DNA from 2 places in the Exiguobacterium sp. s7 genome. Region 1 is predicted to be linked to the other one. Evidence: riboswitches for the same ligand, from Rfam matches in the RefSeq annotation. Region 1 holds a riboswitch; the other holds the start of a gene.
The links. Region 1 has a riboswitch for S-adenosylmethionine ahead of mtnK (S-methyl-5-thioribose kinase). Riboswitches for the same ligand answer to the same signal wherever they lie in the genome.
Positions count from the first base shown of each region.

Region 1 (3,416 bases):
CGGCGGGGCGAACGCCTTCATCAACGCGATGATATTGTCTTCCGCCGTAATCGTCCCGTCAAAGTCGCAGAGGATATGGGCCGTCATCGTGACGCCCACGCCTTCAACGCGGTATCGAGCTCGTCCGTCTGCCCTTCGGTTTGACCGAGTACGTGAGCGATGGCTTGTCGGAACGCACGAGCCCCGGCGGCTGCACCGTCCGGATGACCGTGAATGCCACCGCCGGCGTTGATGACGACATCCGTCCCGAAGTCCCGAATGATATCGGCGACGAGTCCCGGATGAATCCCCGCGGACGGGACCGGCAAAATCGGCTTCGACCAATGTGGTTCGGCACTCTGGTCACGAATCACGAACGCCTCGTCGCGCGGTGTCGCAAGTGAGCCGTACGGTGACGGGAAGAGCGTCAAATCGGCCCCGGCGAGGCGAGGGAGTTTACCGAGCAAAAGCGAATGACTGATTGATCCGGTCAAGGCGCCGGCAAAGGCCGGATGTGCCAAGATCGGGACGTGGATATCCGGATCGTTCGCGAGTTCGCGCAGTGCGTCGAGACCGTACGTATAGACGTTGAACAGGAGCGCCGTCGCACCGGCCTCGATGAGACGGAGCGCCTGGTCACGCAGACCGAACACGGGGCCGCTCAGCGTGATGGCGTACAGGACGCGTTTCCCGGTCGCCTCGAAGTGGGCTTGAATGACGTCCGCTCCGATCCGGGCCCGTTCAAGCGACGGGGTGAGCGGGTTGTCGTATAAAATCTCGTCGTCTTTGACGATATCGATGCCACCGGCGAACTGATCGCGGAGTTGCTGCTCGAGAAACGCGAGGTCACGGCCGATGACGCCTTTGAAGATGCTCATGACGAGCGGGCGATCCTGAACGCCGAGCAACTCACGAATCCCGTCGACACCGAACTTGGCGCCTTTGAAATCAGAGGCGAGCGTCTCCGGCAACGTCAAATCGATTAATCGGACCGAATCATCGAGGGACAGTTTCCCGAACGTCGTCGTCAAGATGGATGAAAAGTCAGGGCTGACATTATGTAACGGATAGCGGATTGTGAAGCGGCTCGTCGTGTCCGTATGTGTGGTTGATACGACCTCACCTCGGAACGCCTGTAACTGCTCTTGCTCTAAGTGAGGCAAGTCCGTCCATGTGCCGACGGTCAGCTCGAGGGCGATCTTGTTGGCGACGGTCGCGACCGCGTCCGTCCGTTTGATTTCATATGTGGCAGTGATACTCATATGGTTCCTCCTTCCAGGCAAACAAAAATGACCCCATGCCGAGGCAAGAGGTCATCATAAAAAAATGAACTCTTATCTCTCAGCTTACGCTGCAAGAATTAGCACCGTGCCATCTCTGGTCGGTTGCTGCGACATCATCGGGCTTGTCCCTCCGTCTGCTCTTGATAAGAATGTGATTTGAAGTTGTGAAATTTAATTGAATTTTTGCACAGAATCATCACGTCGTCAATTCCTTTTTTTCCAAAAAAAATATTTTGGAAAGTTGTTTCCATATATGCACAAAAAAAGACGGAGGTGCACCGAGAAAATGACGTTGACAATTGTGACGTCGAGTCCGTAATATTCAGCACATAAGTTCACCGAATCGAATAAACCACTCTTATCGCGAGTTGGCAGAGGGAATTGGCCCGATGACGCCGCAGCAACCGACCACTAGGCACGGTGCTACATCCACCAGACGAATGTCTGACAGATGAGAGGAACAACCAGTTTGGCTGTGCCTCTTTCTCGCGGAGAAAGGGGCTTTTTTTGTGGGCAACGTACAGGAAGGGGAAAACATCATGTCATATCAACCATTTACAGAACAGACCGTCGTCGAGCATGTGAAAACGTTGGGGTTAATCGAAGACGGAGGCATCACGCATTGCGAGGAGATCGGGGACGGCAATTTGAACCTCGTTTTCCGCATCCGACAAGGCGAAACGAGTCTCATCGTCAAACAAGCGCTCCCGTATGCGAAAGTCGTCGGCGAAAGTTGGCCACTCACACTTGAACGGGCGTGGATCGAGCAGTTGGCATTGCGCGAATTCGCCAACGTCGTCCCTCGTTTCGTTCCAATCGTGCTTGGTAGTGACCGCACGCTCGCCTACACGATTTTAGAGGACCTGTCAGATTTTGAGATCGTTCGGACAGGCTATTTGGAAGGGAAAACGTATCCTGAACTGGCCCGCCATGTTGGTGAATTTTTAGGCGAGACGCTGTTCGCGACGTCGGATTACGCGGCCGGACCGATTGCGAAGAAGCGGATTGAACGTGACTATTACAACCCAGAACTGTGTGACATCACCGAGAAACTCATCTTCACCGACCCGTTCAAAGACGCGGAGTCGAACAACATCGAGACGGCGCTGCGAGAAGATGTCGAACGCCTTTGGCAAGACCAAGCGCTCAAAGTCGAGGTGACGAAACTGAAAGTCGGCTTTGTCACGAAACATGAGGCACTCCTACACGGCGACCTACATACGGGGAGCATCTTCGCGACTCAACAAGAAACGAAGATTATCGATCCAGAGTTCGCGTTTTACGGACCGTTCGGCTTCGACCTCGGCCAAATCATCGCCCATTTGACGCTGTCGACGTTCCATGACCCGCTCAAACGCTTCGAGCGTTTCACGGACGTCTTGACGGTGTGGGAGACGTTTGAGAAGACGTTTCGGGCCAATTTTGAACGCGCCGTCGAGCCGTTCAACACGGACGGTTTCGTCGACGAGTTGTTGCGGACGATTTTCAGCGACACGATCGGCTACGCCGGTTGCGAACTCATTCGCCGTGCCGTCGGACTGGCCGGTGTCGCCGATCTCGAGACGTTGCCGGAAGCGACGCGGCTCGAACGAAAACGTGACGCGCTCTCCCTCGGGACGGCGCTCATTAAAGAACGCCACAGCGTCGAATCGATTGACGACTTGGTGACACTCCTGTCGGGGGTGCGCGTATGACGGTCCAAAACATCCGTTTCCATTCACAGACAGACGAACTCATCGTATTGGATCAGACGTTGTTGCCGCATGAAGAGCGGTACGTGACGATTGAGACGCTCGAACAGGCCGAACATGCCATCGAGACGCTCCAAGTCCGCGGCGCCCCGGCCATCGCATACTTCGGGGCGTTCGTCCTCGCCAAAGAGGCGGGCCGGTTAGTCGACGATCCGGACTTTACGCGTCGGCTCGACCTCGTCGGACGCCGCTTGATCGCGACCCGGCCGACGGCGGTCAATCTGCAAAACGTGATCGAATCGCTCCTTGATTTAAATGTCGGGGACGACTTCGAGGCGATTGCCGAGGAAATCAAACGCCGCGCCATCGCTTTGTACGACCGGGACGTCGATACGTACCGGGCCATCGGCGAGCATGCACTGACGGTGTTGCCGGCCGGGGGGAACGTGTTGACGATTTGCAA
Region 1 is NZ_JACSLO010000017.1:7,496-10,911, forward strand. Features, by position in the region: gene KNP79_RS14350 (2-hydroxy-3-keto-5-methylthiopentenyl-1-phosphate phosphatase) at 1-87, opposite strand, end outside; gene KNP79_RS14355 (2,3-diketo-5-methylthiopentyl-1-phosphate enolase) at 84-1,241, opposite strand; SAM riboswitch class I at 1,311-1,412, opposite strand; SAM riboswitch class I at 1,618-1,720, shown strand; gene mtnK (S-methyl-5-thioribose kinase) at 1,802-2,956, shown strand; gene mtnA (S-methyl-5-thioribose-1-phosphate isomerase) at 2,953-3,416, shown strand, end outside.

Region 2 (3,416 bases), on a different contig from region 1:
ACCGGTCTCGGCTTCTATTCTCAAGACTCGTTCCTGCCGCTCGCCGGTTTGATTCTGGCCATCATCTTGAACACGGTCGTGCAAAAGTATCAAGTCGGTTGGTGGTTCCGCGTCGACATCCCGGTCCGCGATTTTCTGAGCATCGCGTTTTATACGTATATCGTCAGTCTCGTCTTCATTTTGGCGGCCTCGTTGTTCCGGGAGACGAATTTACTAGTCGTCAGTAGCATCGCTGCCGCGTTGACGTTCTTCATCAAGCGGCTCATCATCCAAAAAGGCCGGCAAGACGCCTTTAAATCGTTGATTGAACAGTATGATGAGGCAAAAGAAGCCGTGTCGTTATCGCAGAGCGAGGCGCAAGCCATCGAAGTGTTTCTCAGTCAATGTGAGCGGCTCAATCACTATGACGAAGGGTTCGTCGAGTTTAAACTGTTCGACCGTACCCTGTACTTTGATTTGAAGACGCGTCAGCCGATTGACCGTCACATCGTGTTCGATTTGCTCGATCACGCTTATCCGAACGAAGCCTCGGTCGAATATGAGATGCGCTTCGAATGGGACGCACCACTGTCGAACGAATTTGACGACGACTATCATAGTTTCATCTCGGTTCGGTCCGAGGAGATCGAAGGGATTCGCACGTGGCTCGTCATGACGGGTGAACACGTCTATGGGTATCCCCCGACCATCCAACGTGAAATCGTCAAACTTCTCAAGTCGTTCAACCGGACGATCAGCCGTTGCCATGAGCGCGACCGTCTTTACACGGAAAGTCGGACCGACAGCTTGACGCTGCTCGCGAATGCACGCGCGTTTTACGAATACGGGATTCAACAAATCTCGGACGGTTCGATGTATCCGATTTCGGTCGCGATGCTCGACATCGACTTTTTCAAAAAAATCAACGATGTGCACGGACATCAAGTCGGGGACAGTGTGCTCCAAGAGTTTGGACGGCGGATTCGCCAGGCACTCCGCACCGAAGATTTTGCCGCCCGTTACGGCGGTGAAGAGTTCATCTTGCTATTGAATCGTTGCGATGTCGAACAGGCAATCGAGATCGCCGAACGGATCCGGCAACAAATCGAGAACAAACCGTTCCACGTCGACGGAATCGATATCCCCGTCACCGCTTCGATCGGTGTCGACACGATTCAGGCGTTCGGTGACAAACGCCTCGACGATACGATCCGTAACGCTGACCGGGCCCTCTACGTCGGCGGGAAGTACGCCGGACGCAACCGCGTCGCCCATTACAATTTCTTAACGACCTGACTCACCCCCACGTTCACCGCGTGGGGGTTTGCTATTGACAAGCGGATTTGAAACAGGTACGTTAGGGAACGTGTCTTATAATTAAATATCACAACTTTTTTATCAAGAGAGACTGAGGGACTGGCCCAGTGACGTCTCGGCAGCGGGTAACCTGTGCCAAATCCAGCGAGCAGTCTGCTCGAAAGATGAAAAAAGTGTTTTCTTGTAGAGAGAGCCTTTTTTCAGAAGGCTCTCTTTTTATTTTATGAATGAGGTGAATCGATTGGAACAACCGACAGCTAACAAATGGGCACTATTGCCTTTGCTCGTCTTCCTCGTCTTCTTTATCGGGGCAGGCATCTACTATAACGACTTTTATAAATTCCCGGTCCTGATCGCGGCGTTGATCGCGGTCATCGTCGCGGCGATGATGACGAAAGGCAGCGTCACTCAGACGGTCGAGCGTGTCGCCCAAGGTGCGGGGAACCCCGGCATTTTGATCATGGTCTTCATCTTCTTGCTCGCCGGAGTGTTCTCGAGTGTCGCCGAAGCAATCGGCGCAATCGACGCGACCGTCAATGCGGCGCTGACATTTTTACCGTCCTCGCTTCTACTGAGCGGTTTATTCGTCATCGCGGCTTTCATCTCGATGGCGATGGGAACGTCGACGGGCACGATTGCCGCCCTCGCCCCGATCGCGCTCGGTATCCACGAAGAAAGTGTCGTCAATATCGCCATCGCGGCGGCTGCCGTCGTCGGTGGTGCCATGTTCGGGGACAACTTGTCGTTCATCTCGGACACGACAATCGCTGCCGTCCGGACCCAGCGTACCAATATGCGTGACAAATTCCGAACCAACTTTTGGATTGTCCTCCCGGCCGCCCTTATCACAATCGTCCTCTTATCGGTGTTATCGAGTGGAGAATCGACTGTCGATGCAGCCGCGTTCGAATGGTATAAACTCATTCCATACCTCGCCGTCATCGCTCTCGCCTTGACCGGGTTGAACGTCATTCTCGTTTTGCTTGGCGGGATTGCCTTGACCGGCATCATCGGTTTGATCGATGGGAGTTTGGCTGTCACTTCATACGTCACGGCTATGGCAGACGGGATGATGGGTATGGCCGAGATTTCGCTCTTGACGCTCCTCATGGGCGGACTCGTCGGACTCATCTCGCATAACGGCGGGCTCACTTACTTGCGTGACGCGCTCACGTCGCGGATTCAAAAACGTGCCGGTGCCGAATGGAGCATCGCCGGGCTCGTCAGCGCGACGAACGTTGCGACGGCGAACAACACGATCTCGATTCTCGTGGCCGGTCCGCTCGCCGCCAATATCGCCGACACGTATGACATCGAGCGAAAGAAATCAGCGAGTGTGCTCGACATCTTCTCGTGTGGCGTCCAAGGCCTGTTGCCTTATGGGGCACAGCTGCTCATCGCCGCCGAATTGACGAATACGGCGTCACCAGCGCTCGTCCCGTATATGTTCTATCCATTCCTGCTCTTCATTTGCGGAGGGCTGGCCATCGTCTTTAACTTCCCGCGTTTCAAAAAGCGCGCCTGACCAAAACGACCCTTTGAAGCACTAGCTTCGAAGGGTCGTTTGACGTTTCGTTTCACGTTCACGTTGAAGTTGTTCGTTGCGTTTTTTGAAGGCGCGCCGCTTGAGCAATTCCTCGAGGCCACGGCTGATCGCCCAAAGAACAAACAGTAACAGTCCAAGCATCGATAAGCGGAACGGACTTTGAATAAACTCTTCCCACTGGTCACCAATGACCGAAAAAATCAAGACGACAAGCAGTTTCCCGAACCCCGCCGCCATGATGAATGTCCGAAGCGGCATTTGAATGAGGGCAAGTAAGTATGTGATCAAACTGACCGGGATGAACGGGAGCGAATATAAAAACCCAAGCGAGATCGGGCTCATATGGTTGATGCGTTCCAGCCAATATACCCCTTGTTTATGTTTTTCGAGCCACCGTGTCATCGGTTTACGGAATACGTAACGGACGGCTGTAAAGACAAGAATCGTCCCTAGTAAACTACCGACCCAAGACAATAACGTCCCGAGCAAGAACCCATACGTGGCCGCGTTCGCCGAAATGATGAGGACGAGCGGAAGAAATGGAAAGATCGCCTCAAGGAACGGCGCCCCTAGT
Region 2 is NZ_JACSLO010000003.1:213,620-217,035, reverse strand. Features, by position in the region: gene KNP79_RS06170 (GGDEF domain-containing protein) at 1-1,275, shown strand, start outside; SAM riboswitch class I at 1,372-1,467, shown strand; gene KNP79_RS06165 (Na+/H+ antiporter NhaC family protein) at 1,520-2,821, shown strand; gene KNP79_RS06160 (TVP38/TMEM64 family protein) at 2,843-3,416, opposite strand, start outside.
Region 2: another riboswitch for S-adenosylmethionine. It lies ahead of KNP79_RS06165 (Na+/H+ antiporter NhaC family protein); the one in region 1 lies ahead of mtnK (S-methyl-5-thioribose kinase).